One region of the Lelliottia sp. GFLA7 genome, then DNA from elsewhere that is predicted to be linked to it. Evidence: predicted binding sites of a transcription regulator. Region 1 holds the regulator's gene; the other holds the start of a gene.
What was found. The regulator Fur, encoded in region 1, represses iron uptake genes when iron is present. The targets are predictions, from matches to a motif close to ATAATAATGAGAACNACTATCAA.
Positions count from the first base shown of each region.

Region 2: ftnA (non-heme ferritin) is a predicted target of Fur. The motif match lies at 7,926-7,948, and genes of this name have one in related genera.

Region 1 covers NZ_JBWLAQ010000001.1:782,020-791,103, forward strand. The annotation lists gene speF (ornithine decarboxylase SpeF) at 1-432, shown strand, start outside; gene potE (putrescine-ornithine antiporter) at 429-1,742, shown strand; gene pgm (phosphoglucomutase (alpha-D-glucose-1,6-bisphosphate-dependent)) at 1,854-3,494, opposite strand; gene seqA (replication initiation negative regulator SeqA) at 3,519-4,061, opposite strand; gene ybfF (esterase) at 4,245-5,018, shown strand; gene ybfE (LexA regulated protein) at 5,147-5,434, shown strand; gene fldA (flavodoxin FldA) at 5,592-6,122, shown strand; gene fur (ferric iron uptake transcriptional regulator) at 6,414-6,860, shown strand; gene chiQ (ChiQ/YbfN family lipoprotein) at 6,987-7,316, opposite strand; gene chiP (chitoporin ChiP) at 7,371-8,768, opposite strand.
Region 2 covers NZ_JBWLAQ010000002.1:368,412-377,495, reverse strand. The annotation lists gene AC07RN_RS07295 (ATP-binding cassette domain-containing protein) at 1-522, opposite strand, end outside; gene livM (high-affinity branched-chain amino acid ABC transporter permease LivM) at 519-1,808, opposite strand; gene AC07RN_RS07285 (ABC transporter permease subunit) at 1,820-2,734, opposite strand; gene AC07RN_RS07280 (branched-chain amino acid ABC transporter substrate-binding protein) at 2,838-3,959, opposite strand; gene AC07RN_RS07275 (YecA/YgfB family protein) at 4,442-5,110, shown strand; gene tyrP (tyrosine transporter TyrP) at 5,150-6,361, opposite strand; gene AC07RN_RS07265 (hypothetical protein) at 6,611-6,952, shown strand; gene AC07RN_RS07260 (YecH family metal-binding protein) at 7,020-7,259, shown strand; gene ftnA (non-heme ferritin) at 7,290-7,787, opposite strand; gene yecR (YecR family lipoprotein) at 8,006-8,344, opposite strand; gene AC07RN_RS07245 (HD domain-containing phosphohydrolase) at 8,449-9,084, opposite strand, start outside.

The sequences.
Region 1 (9,084 bases):
TATTCGCTGCGCCAGATTTGCCAGGAGATGCACGATCTCTACGCCCGTCACAACGTGAAGCAGCTGCAAAAAGAGATGTTCCGCAAAGCGCATTTCCCGCAGGTGATGATGAATCCGCAGGAAGCCAACTACGCCTATCTGCGCGGTGAAGTCGAGCTGGTTTCTCTGCGCGATGCCGAAGGTCGAATTGCCGCCGAAGGCGCGCTCCCTTACCCACCGGGCGTGCTGTGCGTCGTCCCTGGCGAAGTTTGGGGTGATGCGGTCCTGCGCTATTTCACCGCGCTGGAAGAAGGCATCAACCTGCTGCCGGGCTTCGCGCCGGAACTGCAGGGCGTGTATATCGAAGAGTGTGACGGACACAAACAGGTACGTTGCTACGTGATTAAACAACCCGTTGCGCAGCCCGCGCTGCTGAAAGGGGAAAAACTATGAGCAAATCCAATAAGATGGGGGTGGTGCAGCTCACTATTCTGACAATGGTGAACATGATGGGATCGGGCATCATCATGCTGCCCACCAAACTTGCGGAAGTGGGGACGATCTCGATTATCTCCTGGCTGGTCACAGCCGTCGGGTCGATGGCGCTGGCGTGGGCGTTTGCTAAATGCGGAATGTTCAGCCGCAAGACCGGCGGGATGGGCGGTTACGCCGAATATGCCTTCGGTAAGTCGGGCAATTTTATGGCGAACTACACCTACGGCGTGTCGCTGCTGATCGCTAACGTGGCAATTGCCATTTCTGCTGTCGGCTATGGCACGGAGCTGTTTGGTGCAGCGCTTACGCCGGTGCAGATCGGCCTCGCGACCATTGGCGTACTGTGGCTTTGTACTATCGCCAACTTTGGCGGCGCGCGCATTACCGGGCAAATCAGCAGCGTGACCGTCTGGGGAGTGATCATCCCGGTCGTCGGGCTGTGCATTATCGGCTGGTTCTGGTTTAGTCCAACGCTCTACGCCAACTCCTGGAACCCACATCACGTACCGTTCTTTACCGCGGTCGGGTCGTCGATTGCCATGACGCTGTGGGCATTTCTTGGGCTGGAATCGGCGTGTGCCAACGCCGAAGTGGTGGAAAACCCAGAGCGCAACGTGCCGATTGCGGTGCTGGGTGGTACGCTGGGCGCGGCGGTGATTTACATCGTTTCAACCAACGTGATCGCCGGGATTGTGCCGAATATGGATCTGGCAAACTCCACCGCGCCGTTTGGTCTGGCTTTTGCGCAGATGTTTACGCCAGAAGTCGGGAAAGTGATCATGGGGCTGATGGTGATGTCCTGCTGCGGTTCACTGCTCGGCTGGCAGTTCACGATTGCGCAGGTGTTCAAATCCTCCGCGGACTCCGGTTATTTCCCAAAAATCTTCTCGCGTGTGAGCAAGTCAGAAGCGCCGATTCAGGGAATGCTGGCGATTGTTATTTTCCAGAGCGGTTTGTCGCTGATGACCATTAGCCCGTCGCTGAGCAGTCAATTCAACGTGCTGGTCAATTTGGCCGTGGTGACTAATATCATTCCGTATATCTTGTCGATGGCGGCGCTGGTGATCATACAGAAAATGGCCAATGTCGAACCCGGCAAAGCGAAAGTGGCCAATATTGTGGCGCTGGTCGGGGCCATTTACAGCTTCTATGCACTTTACTCTTCCGGCCAGGAAGCGATGCTGTATGGCGCAATGGTGACGTTTATGGGTTGGACGCTGTACGGTCTGGTGTCACCGCGTTTTGAACTGAAAAATAAGCACAGTTAAGATAACAGTTAATATAAAAGTAAAACGGCAACCCTGGGGTTGCCGTTTTTTTCCCCTCTTCCGTGGAAGAAGGTTGCGGGGAGGATATCAGCCCCGCGCAATCAAACACATTTACGCGTTTTTCAGCACTTCGCTGACAATCTCTACCGCTTCTTTCTCAATCAGCTGACGGTGTTCGTCGCCGAGGAAACTTTCGCAATAGATTTTGTACGCATCTTCCGTACCGGACGGACGCGCTGCGAACCAGCCGTTTTCAGTCATCACTTTCAGACCGCCGATGGACGCACCGTTACCCGGCGCCGCTGTCAAACGTGCGGTAATCGGGTCACCCGCCAGCGTGTTTGCACTCACCATCTCAGGAGAGAGCTTAGAGAGTGCGGCTTTCTGCGCCGAGGTCGCGCTAGCCTGAATACGGTTGTAGCTCGGTGCGCCAAATCGCGCAGCCAGTTCGTTGTAATGTTCCTGCGGGTTTTTACCGGTCACGGCGGTGATTTCGGCGGCCAGCAGGCACATGATGATGCCGTCTTTATCCGTCGACCACGGCGTGCCGTCGAAACGCAGGAACGAAGCACCCGCGCTCTCTTCGCCACCAAAACCGAAGCTGCCGTCATGCAGACCGTCAACGAACCATTTGAAACCAACCGGCACTTCCACCAGCTTACGGCCCAGATCGTTTACCACGCGGTCAATCATCGCCGATGACACCAGCGTTTTACCTACCGCAACGTCTTTGCCCCACTGAGGGCGATGCTGGAACAGATAGTTAATCGCCACCGCCAGATAATGGTTTGGGTTCATCAGACCCGCAGGCGTGACGATACCGTGACGGTCATAATCCGGGTCGTTAGCAAATGCCAGATCGAACTTGTCGCGCAGTGCCAGCAGACCGGCCATCGCGCACTCGGAAGAGCAGTCCATACGGATTGCGCCATCTTTATCCAGATGCATAAAGCGGAACGTCTGATCGACCTGATCGTTAACGATGGTCAGATCCAGCTTGTAGAACTCCGCGATACGTTTCCAGTATTCGATACCGGAGCCGCCCAGCGGATCGACGCCCAGCTTGAGTCCCGCTTTTTGGATCGCCGCGATATCCACGATATCCGCCAGTCCTTCGATAAATGGCTGAACCAGATCGATCGCTTTCACGTGACCAGAAGCCATCGCAGCATCCAGAGAAATACGCTTAACGCCTTTCAGGCCATCAGCCAGCAGCGCGTTCGCACGGTCCTCAACCACTTTGGTGACGTTAGTATCAGCCGGGCCACCGTTAGGCGGATTGTATTTGATACCGCCATCGTCCGGCGGGTTGTGCGATGGCGTGATAACGATACCGTCCGCCTGCGCGCCGCCTTTTTTGTTGTGCACCAGAATAGCGTTCGAGACCGCAGGCGTTGGGGTATAGCCGTTGTCTTCCTGGATAACGACATCCACACCATTCGCTGCCAGCACTTCCAGAACGGAAATGAAGGCCGGTTCGGACAGAGCGTGGGTGTCTTTACCGACGAAGCACGGACCGGTAATACCGTTTTTGGCGCGTTCTTCAGCGATGGCCTGAGCAATGGCCAGAATATGCGGTTCGTTAAAGCTGTGGCGTGCCGCGCCGCCGCGGTGGCCAGACGTACCAAACTTCACTGCGTGTTCTGCGTTGCCCACTTCCGGCTTCAATACATAGTACTGAGAGGTAAGCTGAGCGACGTTAATCAAATCGCTTTGTTGTGCAGGCTGACCCGCACGTTCGTGATTTGCCATTGCCTGGTCCTTCTTATGCAAGGGTTAAATTGTTCCGCAAACCTTTTCAATCAATTCCGCCGGGAATTGCATCGACTGCATGATGTGTTCGACCATGCTGCGTTTGCGTCCGGTGTTGGTATTGGTGATGACCCAATATGGGGTACCCGGAACCTGTTTTGGTTTGGTTTGGTTACCGTTTTGAATCAGCGTCTGCTCATCCGCCGCGAAGTACACGCGCGTACGGCCGTGGAGCGACTCGGTCGCCTCAGCAAACGCTTTGTTATCCAGTGAATAAAGTGTAGTCAGCACCAGCAGAAAACGGTTAACCGCTTTCTTTTGCTCTGCGTATTCATCGGAGAGCAGCAGTTCACGTACCGCACGCACTTTGTCTTTAACCGGCGCAACGGTTTTTGCTTCCGCCACGACGTTCGACGCGCGAACCTCTTTTGAAACCGGAGTTGCAGGCTGTGAAGCGGCAGAAAATTTCAGCATGCGACGTAAAATGTCGGACGCACTCTCGCCAATATGTCGCGTGTGGCTGGCAATATACGCATAGAGCTCATCATCAACTTCGATTGTTTTCATCTTAATCCAGTGCAATATCTTATCTGAATACAAGTCGTTGGGATTATAGGGGCTAATCCCAACCGCGGATAGGGTCAAGCCAGGGTGGCGGCAAAAGTCAGAATAAACTGGATCCTTGCAGCCGGGCGGCAGAATGGTCAACATAATACCCTAACCTGACATACGTAAAAAAAGAACTTTGCCATGAAATTGAATAGCCGAGCGCAATCTGCACAATCGCCGAACAATAATTCTCCCATCGTACTGGTTCACGGCCTTTTTGGCAGCCTTGATAATTTGGGCGTGCTGGCGCGCGATCTGGTTACCGATCACGATATTTTGCAGGTCGATATGCGCAACCACGGTATTTCAGCCCGCGATCCGGAGATGACTTATGCGGCGATGGCCCAGGATCTGCTGGATACGCTTGATGCGAATAACATCGAAAAAGCGACGCTGATTGGGCATTCAATGGGCGGTAAAGCGGTGATGGCCCTGACGGCCATTGCGCCAGAGCGCATCAACCAGCTGGTGGTGATTGACGTGGCGCCCGTGGATTACGATGTTCGTCGCCACGATGAAATCTTTGCGGCGATCAACGCTGTCACTGAAGCGGGCGCTGCAACCCGCCAGCAGGCGGCGGCGATTATGCGCGGGCAGTTAGATGAAGAAGGCGTGGTGCAATTTCTGCTGAAGTCGTTCGTCGAGGGCGCGTGGCGATTTAACGTGCCGGTGCTGTGGGATCAGTACGATAACATTGTCGGCTGGCAGCCGGTTCCCGCCTGGCAGTCCCCTACGCTCTTTATTCGCGGCGGTAATTCACCGTATGTCACCGAAGCCTATCGCGATGCGCTGCTGGCGCAATTCCCGCAGGCGCGTGCGCATGTGATTGCCGGTGCGGGCCACTGGGTTCACGCCGAAAAACCGGAAGCGGTGCTGCGCGCCATCCGTCGTTATCTCTCTGAGAACGCGATTTGATTAAAATGTCAGCGACTGGACGCCTGTTGGCCTCCAGTCGTTGGCGTGCTGATATCAGTAATGTATGATGTCGCGCTCATCGCCCCGGCAATAGCAGGGCCGCTCGTTTTCCCCGAATTATCTGAATCATGGCCAAAGAACAAACGGACCGTACGACATTAGATCTGTTCGCGACTGAACGTCGACCGGGACGACCTAAAACCAATCCGCTTTCGCGCGATGAACAGTTGCGCATCAATAAGCGCAACCAGCTTAAACGCGACAAAAGTCGTGGGCTTAAACGCGTCGAGTTAAAACTCAATGCGGACGCCGTCGATGCCCTAAGCGAACTGGCTGAGGCCCGTGAAATCAGCCGCAGCGAGCTGATCGAAGAGATGCTTATGCTGCAACTGCAGGCATTGCGCCATTCTCAGTAAAAGTCTGAAAAACCACCCTTACCCCACTTTCATGTAGCACAGAGTGCAGTCCCGCGTGATAGCTGTTTCCGCTGACTTCTCTGTTCTGCTATGATTGCCCTTATCCGTGGACAATTTGTGCCACCATACCATTAAGTTTCAAGAGGTTATTTTACTCATGGCAATCATCGGCATTTTCTTCGGCAGCGATACCGGTAATACCGAAAACATCGCAAAAAACATTCAAAAACAGCTTGGTAAAGACGTTGCCGACGTCCATGACATTGCGAAGAGCAGCAAAGAAGATCTCGAAGGCTACGATATTCTGCTGCTGGGCATTCCTACCTGGTACTACGGCGAAGCGCAGTGTGACTGGGATGATTTTTTCCCAACGCTGGAAGAAGTCGACTTCAACGGTAAGCTGGTCGCGCTGTTCGGCTGCGGTGACCAGGAAGATTACGCAGAGTACTTCTGTGATGCGCTGGGCACCATCCGCGACATCATCGAACCGCGCGGCGCGGCGATTGTCGGTCATTGGCCAACGGCGGGTTACCACTTTGAAGCGTCTAAAGGCCTGGCGGATGACGATCACTTTGTGGGCCTGGCGATTGACGAAGACCGTCAACCAGAACTCACCGCAGAACGCGTAAACCAATGGGTTAAGCAGATCCGCGAAGAACTTCACCTCGACGATATCCTGAATGCCTGATTGATCGTGCGGCGCTGCAAAACTGTTGCGCCGCATTGATAGGTATTTCCAATTAAAATAATTGCTACAAATTTTTAACTTTTGCTTTCAGACCTGTACAATATCCCAGGTTAAAGTGGATGCCTTCGCTCAACTTTGTTGGCGATACCACGTTTTTATAAGCATACTTTGCTTGAGACTTGCAGTTTTCATTTAAGCATGGCAGTTCTATAATGAAACGCATTATCCCAAGTGCATTTTCTGTCACTTCTTCTTTAGAAGTGAATCGTTTAGCAACAGGACAGATTCCGCATGACTGACAACAATACCGCATTAAAGAAGGCTGGCCTGAAAGTGACGCTTCCTCGTTTAAAAATCCTGGAAGTACTGCAAGGGCCGGACAATCACCATGTCAGTGCGGAAGACTTGTATAAACGTCTGATCGACATGGGCGAAGAGATTGGCCTGGCGACCGTTTATCGCGTTCTGAACCAATTTGATGACGCCGGGATTGTCACCCGTCATAATTTTGAAGGCGGTAAATCCGTTTTTGAACTGACACAACAGCATCACCACGATCACCTCATTTGCCTGGATTGCGGCAAGGTGATTGAGTTTAGCGATGAATCTATCGAATCTCGTCAGCGTGAGATTGCCACTCGTCATGGTATCCGTCTGACCAACCACAGCCTGTACCTCTACGGTCACTGTGCAGAAGGCGATTGCCGCGAAAACGATCACGCGCACGACACCAAATAATCGTATTTCATACTCTGAGCCAACCTAACGGTTGGCTTTTTTTTGCCTGCTATAAATGAAAAAGCCCGGTTGCGCTTCATCCTGCGAATTTCAGGATGAAGCACAACCGGGCGTGGCAAAAGAAGATTACTTGCTGTTGTTGCTGCGGATCTCCTGCCAGATCTTGTCACAACGCTTTGCCACTTCCTGATCGTTACCGGTTTGACGCGCCTGAATACAGGCCTGGTAATCCAGCACCCGCACATTTTCCTGCGTCGCAAACTGCTCGTGCGCTTTCTCTTTTTTCAGCACAGTCAGCACGCTCTGACAGGCCTGGATTTTGTCTGGCGATCCTTCGGCGGTGTTAATACAGGCGCTGTACGCCTCTTTCAGTCGTGAGTCTTCTTTTGGTGCCTGAGGCTGTGCGCAGGCGACCAGCCCCGATGCGAGCACCGCGACGATAATCAATTTTTTCAGCATTTCAGTCTCCATTCCGGCGGGATGGGGGGAATCACCCCGCCGGCGCGTTCATCAGAAAATGGTGAATGGCGCGATGACCATGAATTTCACGTCACGCTCATCCTGGAAGATGTTGCCGTAACCGCCCGAGTAGCTTGGAATATCGGAGTGGTTGTCGTACTGGGTGAAGTGCAGTTTGAACATCGTGCCCTTCGCGCGACCCTCCTGGAGGGTGTAGATCGCATCGAGGCTATATGAGGACTCTTTCAGGCGATAGTTCGGGTCATAGTAAGCGTCCGGCGTAGCCATATCTGCAGGTTTTGCGTCCCATGCATACGCGTAAGATGCGCCAACCGCCCAGCCCGGCAGATTCCAGTTTTTCAGGTCATACATGGCGCCGAAGAATACAGCTTTCTCACCATCGGCGTTGAAATCCGAACGGTTATCCCACCAGATATCCAGGCGACCATTTGATGACGCGTAGGTCGGTGTCATACGCTGCAAGAAGTAGCCCTGCTGGCCTTCGGCCTTCACGTATGTTCCTTCCAGACGCAAATCAACTTGCCCGACTTTGTAGCCGAAGGTCAATGCTTGCAGCCATGCCGTGCCGTTATACAGATCGTTCACGCTGCCATCGCTGACTTTGTCACGCGTGCCGTAGAACTGATAGCTGGTGGACAGCGGGCCGCCGACGATATCGAATTTATAGCTGGCTTTGGCGAAGTATTGATCCACGTATCCTTCTGCCTGACCAAAAGCCGCTTCCAGCACTAAATCGTTTTTAAAGTCATATTTCGCCCCTAACGAGTGGAGGTATTCGACTTTGGTTTTCTTGTCATTCTGATAGAACTTATCCATCTCCAGATGCCACGGGGCTTTATATTCGTTGGTCCACATGTAGGAGAAACTCAACGCGCCCGCATCACCGTAGTCAAAGTTTGCCCCGGCTTCGGCACCCTGATATGTACCAGGCATAAAGCTCCAGTGTGGGGCTAGCAGCGTCTGACCGGTTGGCTGAATATACCCGCCGCGAGCCCAAACCGGGCCGTATTTGAACTTAGCGGCCGCTTTATAGAGGCTTATTCCGCTCTTATCACCCGACCAGTCTTCTTTGTAGGCTTTGTTACTCGAGGAGAACGCGATTTCGTTCGGGTGCGCGCTGTCGCCATTTTCTGCCATCTCAATGGCAGTGAACGCCGCAATGTCCAACCCGAACATGTCCGCAGCATAACCTGACTGGAAATCGAGGTTGGCGTTCCAGGTGGAATGGGACAAGTTGGTTTTGTATTTGTCTTCGGTAACATCTTTACGGTCACGTTCACGTTGCCAGTAATAGATACCGCCCGTGAGCGTGGAATCATCGATAAAGCCTGCTGCCTGAGCCTGCGGTGAAGCGATAAAGCCAGACATTGCTGTCACACCGGCAATAGCCAGCGCCAGCGCACTACGTTTGCCACTGAACGTACGCATAGTTGTTCCTCTTTGACGAATTAAAGCGCCTTAAACGGCGAAAAATCTAAAAAGACCAAACGGTCAGGGGTAGTTATAAATACCCTCGAATTAACTACCGTCTTTAGACTATTTTTCGCGACGCGAATTATCAATGCTTTTCAGTGGGCAAAATGCAGGATTATGACGAAGTGCACATAATTGGTAGTGATTTGTAACATATAGGTCAGGAAGGGTTTTTACATTAAAAAATCAACTAAATTCAATCACTAATAATTATTGATAGCGATTACATCGTTTTATTTTACTCTCCTCATGCGCATCAAATTTTATTTAA
Region 2 (9,084 bases), on a different contig from region 1:
CACCAGATCCACCACTTCCAGCCAGTAAAACGCCCGATCAAGCGCATCGCTTTCCGCGCGACGGTAGGCGGGAGTATTTAGCACCCCGGCAATCAGGTTACGGTTAACGCGCATGTGCTGCGCAACCAGCAGGTTTTCCACCACAGACATTTCCCGAAAAAGACGGATATTCTGGAAGGTACGCGCCAGCCCAGCGCGGTTGACCAGGTGCGTCCCGCCAAACATTTTGTAGAAAATACGCCCGCCAAGTTGCGCCGGATTGATCCAGTCACCGGGCTGGAATTTTTGTCCAAGAACCTGAATCACGTTCGTGGTTTTGCTGCGCGTATTGAACAGGATCGTGCCGCCGGAGGCTTTGTAGAAGCCGGTCAGGCAGTTAAACACCGTGGTTTTCCCAGCGCCATTCGGGCCGATTAAAGCGGTTATTGAGCCACGCTGGACGTCCAGATTCACATCGTTTAGCGCTTTAATGCCTCCGAAATGCATCATTAAATGTTCAACGTTTAGTATCGTCCCGTTCATGGCGCGACTCCTTTGCGAACCGCAAATCCACTGCGGTTAATGCGAATCAGACCGCGTGGCCGCCAGATCATCATCACGACCATCAGCATGCCGAATAACAGTACGCGGTATTCCGCAAAGCTACGCAACAGCTCTGGCGTCACGGTGAGGACGAATGCGGCTAACACGACGCCGACAGTCGATCCCATTCCGCCTAAAACGACGATGGCGAGGATTAGCGCGGACTCAAAAAACGTAAAAGAAGTGGGGTTTACAAATCCCTGATAGGTCGCGAAGAACACCCCGGCAATGCCTGCTGTGGACGCCCCAAGGGTAAACGCCGAGAGCTTGACCAGTACATGATTAAGCCCCATCGAACGACAGGCGATTTCGTCCTCGCGCAACGCTTCCCACGCGCGTCCCATTGGCATACGCGTCAGGCGGTGTTTGACATACAGCACCAGCAAAACGACCAGCAGCAGAACGACATAGATGAAAATAAACTTAAGGTTGGGGTTGTAGGTCAGATGGAAAAACTCATGGAACGGCACGCCGCCTTCTTTGGCTCGTCGTCCAAATTCAAGGCCGAAAAAGGTGGGAGGAGGGGCCGAAACGCCGTTTGGACCGCCGGTAAAGGTCAGCCAGTTGTTGAGAATTAGACGGATAATTTCCCCAAATCCGAGCGTCACTATCGCCAGATAATCGCCGTGCATGCGCAGAACCGGGAACCCCAGCAAAGCCCCCGCAGCAGCGGCCATCAGGGCCGCCAGCGGCAGCATAGTCCAGAATCCCAGGCCCAGATATTGATAACCCAGCGCTAAACCGTAGGCGCCAATCGCGTAAAACGCAACGTATCCCAGGTCCAGCAGACCAGCGAGGCCGACAACGATATTCAGCCCCAGCCCCAACAGGACATAAATCAGCCCAAGGATCGCTACCGTCAGCACATATTTTGTGGCGATAAACGGGAAACAGACCGCCAGCGTCAGTACCAGCGGGATAATCCAGCGCATCCGACTTTTGTATTCTGGTGGCCGCACGTAAACGCCCGCGTTATCGGTGTCGAATCGCGATAAAAACCGTGAACCCACAGCCGTCATCAAAAACGCGCTCAGTAAAAAGCGTCCCGTCACCACGGTGGCAACGATCCATGCCAGCCGTCGTCCTTCAAAGTTGAAACTGTAGCCATCCAGCACCACGCCAACGATGGGGCCAAAAATGATTAATGCGACCATGCCGGCAAAGATGGCATCCAGCACGCAGCGTTTGAGTGAGAAACCGTCGTGCACATCTGTTTGCGATTTCATATTTGACTCCCTCATACTTTGGCGACAACCGGGCGGCCAAGCAGTCCCTGAGGACGAAAAATGAGGATCACCACCAGTAATCCAAACGAGAACACATCTTTGTAGTCAGAATTCACCATTCCCGAAAATTGTGCCTCGGCTATCCCGAGAATCAACCCGCCCAGCATTGCGCCGGGCAACGAACCAATGCCGCCGAGAACCGCAGCCGTAAAGGCTTTTATGCCGATAACAAACCCGACGTAAAAATCAAACGTGCCGTAGTTCATGGTAATCAACACACCCGCCAGACCTGCCATAGATGCACCAATCACGAACACCAGCGAAATAATCCGGTCGGTGTTGATCCCTAAAATCGACGCCATTTTGCGATCCTGTTGCACGGCGCGGCACATACGTCCTAATCGCGTATTGCTGATTATCCAGGTGAGCAGGAGCATGCCCGCGAACGAGGCAATCAGAATAAAGACTTTGGTATAGGTGACTTGAACAAACCCCTCACCAATGTGAAAACGGAACACGCCATCCAGCATTGTGGGCACGCCTTGTTGACGCGGTCCCTGGCTGATTTGCGCGTAGTTTTGCAGGATTAGCGACATCCCGATGGCCGAGATCAGCGGAGCCAGGCGCGTTGAGTTTCGCAGCGGTTTATAGGCTATTCGTTCAATCGTCCAGCCGTATACGCCCGTCACGAAGATGGTGAACACCAGCGTGCCGAGGATTAATAACGGAAATGACTCCAGACCAAACCAGGCGAGCAGCGCCAGGCCGATGGCGCTGAGATAGGCGGAAATCATATACACTTCGCCATGAGCGAAATTAATCATCCCGATAATGCCGTACACCATCGTATAACCGATGGCAATGAGTCCGTACACGGAACCCAGCGTTAGGCCGTTGATCAACTGCTGAAGAAAGAATGTGCTCATCACCGCGCGCTCGTGTTATGGGCTGCACGACACATGCGTGCAGCCTGATGTGTATATCGCGTCGATTCGCAATGCTATCGACGTTGAGCGTGACGCCGTTCCGTTACGGCACTTCGGTATATTTCCCTTTGTCATCCCACTGATACACCACGTAGTCGGAGACTTTCAGGTCACCCTTGTCATCCCAGGCTTTTTTACCCATCACCGTTTCAACCGGATTGGCTTTCAGCCAGGCGCTGGCTTTGGCTGAATCCGTACCGCCAGTCGCTTTAAAGGCTGCGGCGATGGCTTGAACAGAAGCGTAGGAATAAAGGGTGTAACCTTCGGGTTCAAACTTGCTGGTGCGGAATTTCTCGATGACGGCTTTGCCGTCGGGGATCAAACGCGGATCTTTGCCAAAGGTCATGTAAATGCCGTTGGTGTATTTCGGGCCACCCGCCGCGGTGACCATCTCTTCGTTGACGATACAGTCGCCGGAGAAGAATTTGGCCTGCACGCCTTGCTCACGCATCTGACGCACCAGCGGTCCTGCTTCCGGGTGACACCCGCCGAAGAACACGACATCAGGTTTTTGCGCGCCGATTTTGGTGACCAGGGCGTTAAAGTCTTTTTCACCGCGCGAGAGGCCTTCGTACATCACATCTTTTACGCCACGTTTTGCCAGTGCGGCTTTCGTCGCATCCGCCAGTCCCTGACCGTAGGTGTCTTTATCGTGAATGATCACTACCCGTTTGGCCTTCAGCTTATCGATAATAAAATCGCTGGCGACTTTCCCTTGCTGGTCATCACGTCCGCACATGCGGAACATATCGCTCATGCCGCGTTCGGTGATCAACGGATTGGTCGAGCCGGGAGTGATAGCCAGAATGCCGGCATCGCTATACACCTCAGAAGCCGGCATGGTAGACGATGAGCAGAAATGGCCGACAACCGCTTTGACTTTGTCCTGATCAACCAGACGGTTAGCGACGGAGACGGCCTGTTTTGGCTCGCAGGCGTCATCACCCTGAACCAGCTTAATCTTTTCGCCGTTGATCCCACCGGCGGCATTGATATCTTCTGCGGCCTGAGTCGCCCCATGCCAGTACTGATCGCCATAGGTTGCGTTCGGGCCGGTGAAGGGCCCCGCGACACCGATGACGATATCCGCCTGGGCGGAAAATGCCGTGACCAGACAACCTGCTAATACAAGAGAAAGGGGACTTCTGATTAATTTCAGCGACATTATTATGTTCCTTAGCAAAGAGGTTTTTGCACCACGGTCTAAACCTGAACGGCATATGGCGCAGTCAATCCAAAAACAAAAGCGAGAACAAAATGCACGAAACAAACGCGAGCCTGACAATATCCTGCTGATACGACGAGATTTCCTGTCACCCTCTACGGGCAGGAACATTAAGCAAGCAAAATGGCTGCCAGAGTGAATAACCCATTGCGGGTTTTTGACTTATTTCAGTATAGAGTGCCGTTTTACGCCACCTGGCACCGTGAACTGAAATTACAGCGGGGATCACATCTCGTTAACAATAAAGCCCGCCACGTGGGCAACGGTCACGATTCAAGCTATCTTGCACCAGGAAAGCCCATGGAGAATATGGTGTTATCGGCGTGTAAACAGCATGCTCCACGCGCCTGGAACTGGCGTTTGAGAAGTCCTTTGGCATTGTGTGATAAAATCGTTTTCTTTTTTTATCAGGAGTGTCTGCAATGACTGAAGGCCCATTAACTGAAAATGAACTGGAGTGGCTGGAAGAGACGTTAATGTCTTACGGTCATGAGGATGCGTCTGTGATTGACGTTTCCGAGCTTGACGGCATGCTTACCGCGGTTTTATCGGGTCCGGTTGTCGTTGAACCCGATACCTGGCTGGTGGCGGTGTGGGGCGGTCAAAAGTATGTTCCGCGCTGGAAAAACGATCGCGAAATGAACCGTTTTATCGATCTCTGCTTTAAGCATCTGAACGATATTGCCGAGCGACTGAGTGACTATCCCGATCAGTTTGAACCAGTCTTCGGCGTTAACGACGTGGACGGGAAAAGCTATACCGTGGTGGAAGAGTGGTGCTATGGCTATATGCGCGGGATGGCACTGACCGACTGGTCATCGTTGCCGGAAGAGCTGAAAGCCGATTTAGACATCATTACGCTGCACGGAACGGAAGCGAATGCCGAACAACTGGATGAACTAACCGAAGACGAATATCACGCCAGCATTGAACGAATCAAACCGGCGGCGCTTCGTTTATACAACTACTGGGTGGCGAACCCACAATTGACCGTGGCGCAACAGCCGATTATCAATGGCGCGAAAGTGGGTCGTAACGATCCTTGTCCGTGTGGCAGCGGTAAGAAATTCAAAAGCTGCTGTTTGCATTGATTGCGCTGATAAAAAAGGGCTCATTATGAGCCCTTTTTGTTAACCGACTTCCGGTAATAATCCTGCTGCAATCGAGAACTGCACCAGGATAACCACAATCCCGCAGGTGAATACCATCGCCAGAAGCGTTTTTCCCCCCCACACCCTATAGCCTGAATCAGGATGCTGCTGGCGGCTTTTCCACGCCAGAAGGGAAGGGAGCAGCAGCGCAAGCACGGCTAACGCCACACCCGCGTAGCCCAGTGCCATCACAAATCCGCGTGGATAAAACAGCGCAAAGGCGAGTGGCGGCAAGAACGTCACAACGCCCGTCTGGATACGTCCCCCGACGGAGCGACGGCGCTGGAACAGGTCCGCCAGATAATCGAACAGACCCAGCGCCACGCCGAGGAAAGAGGTCGCCAGCGCAAGGTCGGCAAACAGATGAACTGCCAGCTCAACGTGCGGCGAGGCCACCACGTCACGCAGCGCCTGTAAGAATCCATTCAAACCGGAATGGTCAGCCATTAAGCCGATAAACGTCGATGAATCGATGCTGCCCAGCGTCACCAGTTGCCAGAAAATATAGGCAATTAATGGAATGGCGCTGCCGATAATAAACACACGACGCAGCTTGCGAATATCACCATTCATGTAGCTCACGATGCTCGGCACGCTGCCGTGGAAGCCAAATGAAGTGAATATCACCGGGATGGCAGAAAGTGCCAGCCCCTGCTGCAGCGGAAGTGTCAGTAAATTCACTTTATGCACATGCGGGGCGAGTAGGACAAGCATCACCACCAGGAAAATAATTTTGGCGCTAAACAGAAAACGGTTAAACAGGTCGACGAGAGAGGTCCCGACACACACCACGCCGCCACCGATTAAGGTGAAAAAGATAACGCCGGTCGCCGGGGAAATGCCCGCGCCAAACCAGTCGTTCACACTGGAGGCGATCAATTCACCCGCGCCGCTCATATAAGCCGCAGTCAGCGCGTACATCAGGAACATCATGCTGAAACCGGTGATCCATTGACCGTAGCGACCCAGATAGCGTGCCGCCAGCGAACCAAGTCCGGTGTCCGCAGGAACGTGCTGGTAGACTTCAAGCAGCAGCAACGCCGTGTAGCACATCAGTGCCCACAGGCAGACTAAAAGCAGGAAGGTGACGCTGAAACCGACACCTGCGGCGGCTAGCGGCATCGCCAGCATTCCTGCGCCAATCGTCGTGCCTGCGACGATAAAAATACTTCCCAGAGTTCTATTTCTCACGCTTTCCTCTACCGCAACATCAAATCGCAACCCATTCTGCGGCGCAGAGTAAGTGAAAAGCGCCACTTCGTCAAATCACCGTTACAAGAAGTGTAATAAAATGTTTACGATTTGGGCTGGGCGTCATATTTAGGGCAAGTGGCTGATACTTTTGGGGGTTTTGCCTACTTCATAAGGGCAATATTTTTGCGCGAAAATTAGGCGTACCTTAAACAGTCAATATAAATAATCAACAAAAGTGAGAAGGCGATGGCAGGGGATAATCCATTTAAGGCCGCCTGGAGCCGTTCGGGCAATTTGCTGTGCCACGGGCACTGGATTATTCACTGGAACGGCGAGGCGCTGGAACTGCCTGAGCCGCGTCGCGAAAAAGATATGGAGACGTGGGCGATCTACAACATTATGGATCCGGACGATGAGATTTTTGCCCAAGGCTTGAAAGAGGACGAGTGGATAATTGAACACGTCGACTGGCTAACCGATCTGTTCTTCGACAATGGCATTCCGCTCGAAACCGACAATTATCGCGCTTTTTATCAGGCGATTAACCCTCATGACTGGCGATGCACCAGCTGTGCCGGGTGCATGTAAACCTGTGCCAGCGCAAGGCGCGACGCGGACTTCGCGTGTAGTCTGTGCCTTTCTTTGCGGAGGGGTTATGACGTCAATTCACGGGCACGAGGTGCTCAACATGATGCTGGAGTCTGATGAGCACTATTCGGAAACCAGCCTGATTCAGGCTATTCATATGCGATTCGGCGATAGCGCCCATTTTCATACCTGTTCTGCTGAAAATATGACGGCCGCGCAGCTGGTGGAGTTTCTGAAGAATAAAGGGAAATTTATTCCCTTAAAGGAAGGGTTTTCTACGCACGAAAGTAAAATATGTCAGCATTAAAAAAGGGAGCCAATGGGCTCCCTTTTTTAATTAATTCTGTGTGTCGAGCGTGGCAAGCTCTTTATCAATAAAGTACAGACCTTCGCCGGATTTACCTGCCAGTGATAATTTATCCAGAACGGATTTAAACAATTTCTCTTCTTCGTGTTGTTCTGCCACATACCACTGCAGGAAATTAAAGGTTGGATAATCCTGACCAATCATCGCAGCGTGGGTTAATTCATTAATTTTTTGCGTAATCAGCTGTTCATGTTCGTAGGTTGCACGGAACAGTTCATCCAGAGACGCATACTCCGCGAAAGGGGACGCAACAGTGTTGATGCGCGGCAGACTGCCGGTATCAGCCAGATAATCAAATAGACGCTGCATATGCGTCATCTCTTCCTGAGCGTGACGACGCAGAAATGCGGCCGCGCCTTCAAAGCTGTGGAAGCTGCACCAGGCGCTCATCTGTTGATAAAGCAGGGATGAAAAAAGCTCAAGGTTCATTTGCTCGTTGAGCTTATCGATCATTTCAGTTTTCAGCATGGTGCGGCTCCATATAATTATTAATGAGTCGGGCAGAGCGACACTATAATTTGTTATTAAATTATTTGCAAAAGGTAAAATAAAGATATTATTTATTAAAATACGAATGGGAATAAAACGCATTGGCAATGATATAATATATTAATGAGAATTGTTCTGTTTCCGATTTGAATACGCTGCCAGTGCCATTCTGGCAGCACTATTATTAATGCCTACTATTAATAATAGGTTTGCTTTGCCGAGGGATTAATTGCATAACCCTGGCATTTATACTGGATAGTCACGCTTTCATTCAGGCACACCGAACCGCTGACAACCGTGCAGGTTTTTATCGGCTGCCCATAGGCTGAAGCGGTCGCGTAACCCATCGCCTGGCATTCTTGCGTCGCCGTGCCGTTCGTCACGTAAGAATCATAATGGCTATTTTGCAGTATTGCCTGACCCATATTGAGCCTCACAACGCCGCTGGTGCTGTCCGCGCTGTTCACTTCGGCCTGGCGGGTCACATTACAACCCGCGAGCAACAGAAGCGCGCCTGCAAGGAATAATTTCTTCATATTTCGCTCTGAGTCATTGAAAACACTCTATCCTACCGCCTGATGCGACACTCAATGCCAGGAATAGCCCGTCAATCCGCGCTTTCTCTTCGCAACGACGGCGCTTAATCCGCCAGGCTGTCAAAAATGGTGCGAAACTTGAGATGGTGTTTGCGGAATAACGCGATGAGTTGCGGATCAAAATGGCGTCCTGCACCATCAAAGATCACCTCGCATGCCTGTTCGTGACTAAATGCGGGTTTATATACGCGTTTTTGCCGCAATGCGTCGTACACATCGGCCAAAGCCAGGATGCGCGCTTCTAATGGGATATTCTCGCCGCGAAGCCCCTCTGGATATCCGCTGCCGTCCCATTTTTCGTGATGGAAGTGAATAATATTTTCCGCGACCGGACCCAGCGTCAGGCCCTGAATAATCGTATAGCCTTTCGTGGTGTGCAGTTTCATTTCGCTAAATTCCTGGGGCGTTAGCGGCCCTTGCTTACGCAAAATGCGATCGGGGACGGCGATTTTCCCGACATCATGCAGGGAAGCGAAATGTTCAATTTCTGCGATCATCTTGCGGGATAATTTCAACTCACGGGCCATCATTGCGCAGTATTTCGCGACACGCTGGATATGGCTTCCGGTCTCGTCATCGTGCGCACGGTTGACCTTTTCGAGCGCCTGCACAATATTGCGGTTTATTAACCGATTCTCTTTTATATGGCGGCGCATCATTATCAGCATAAACAGGCTAAA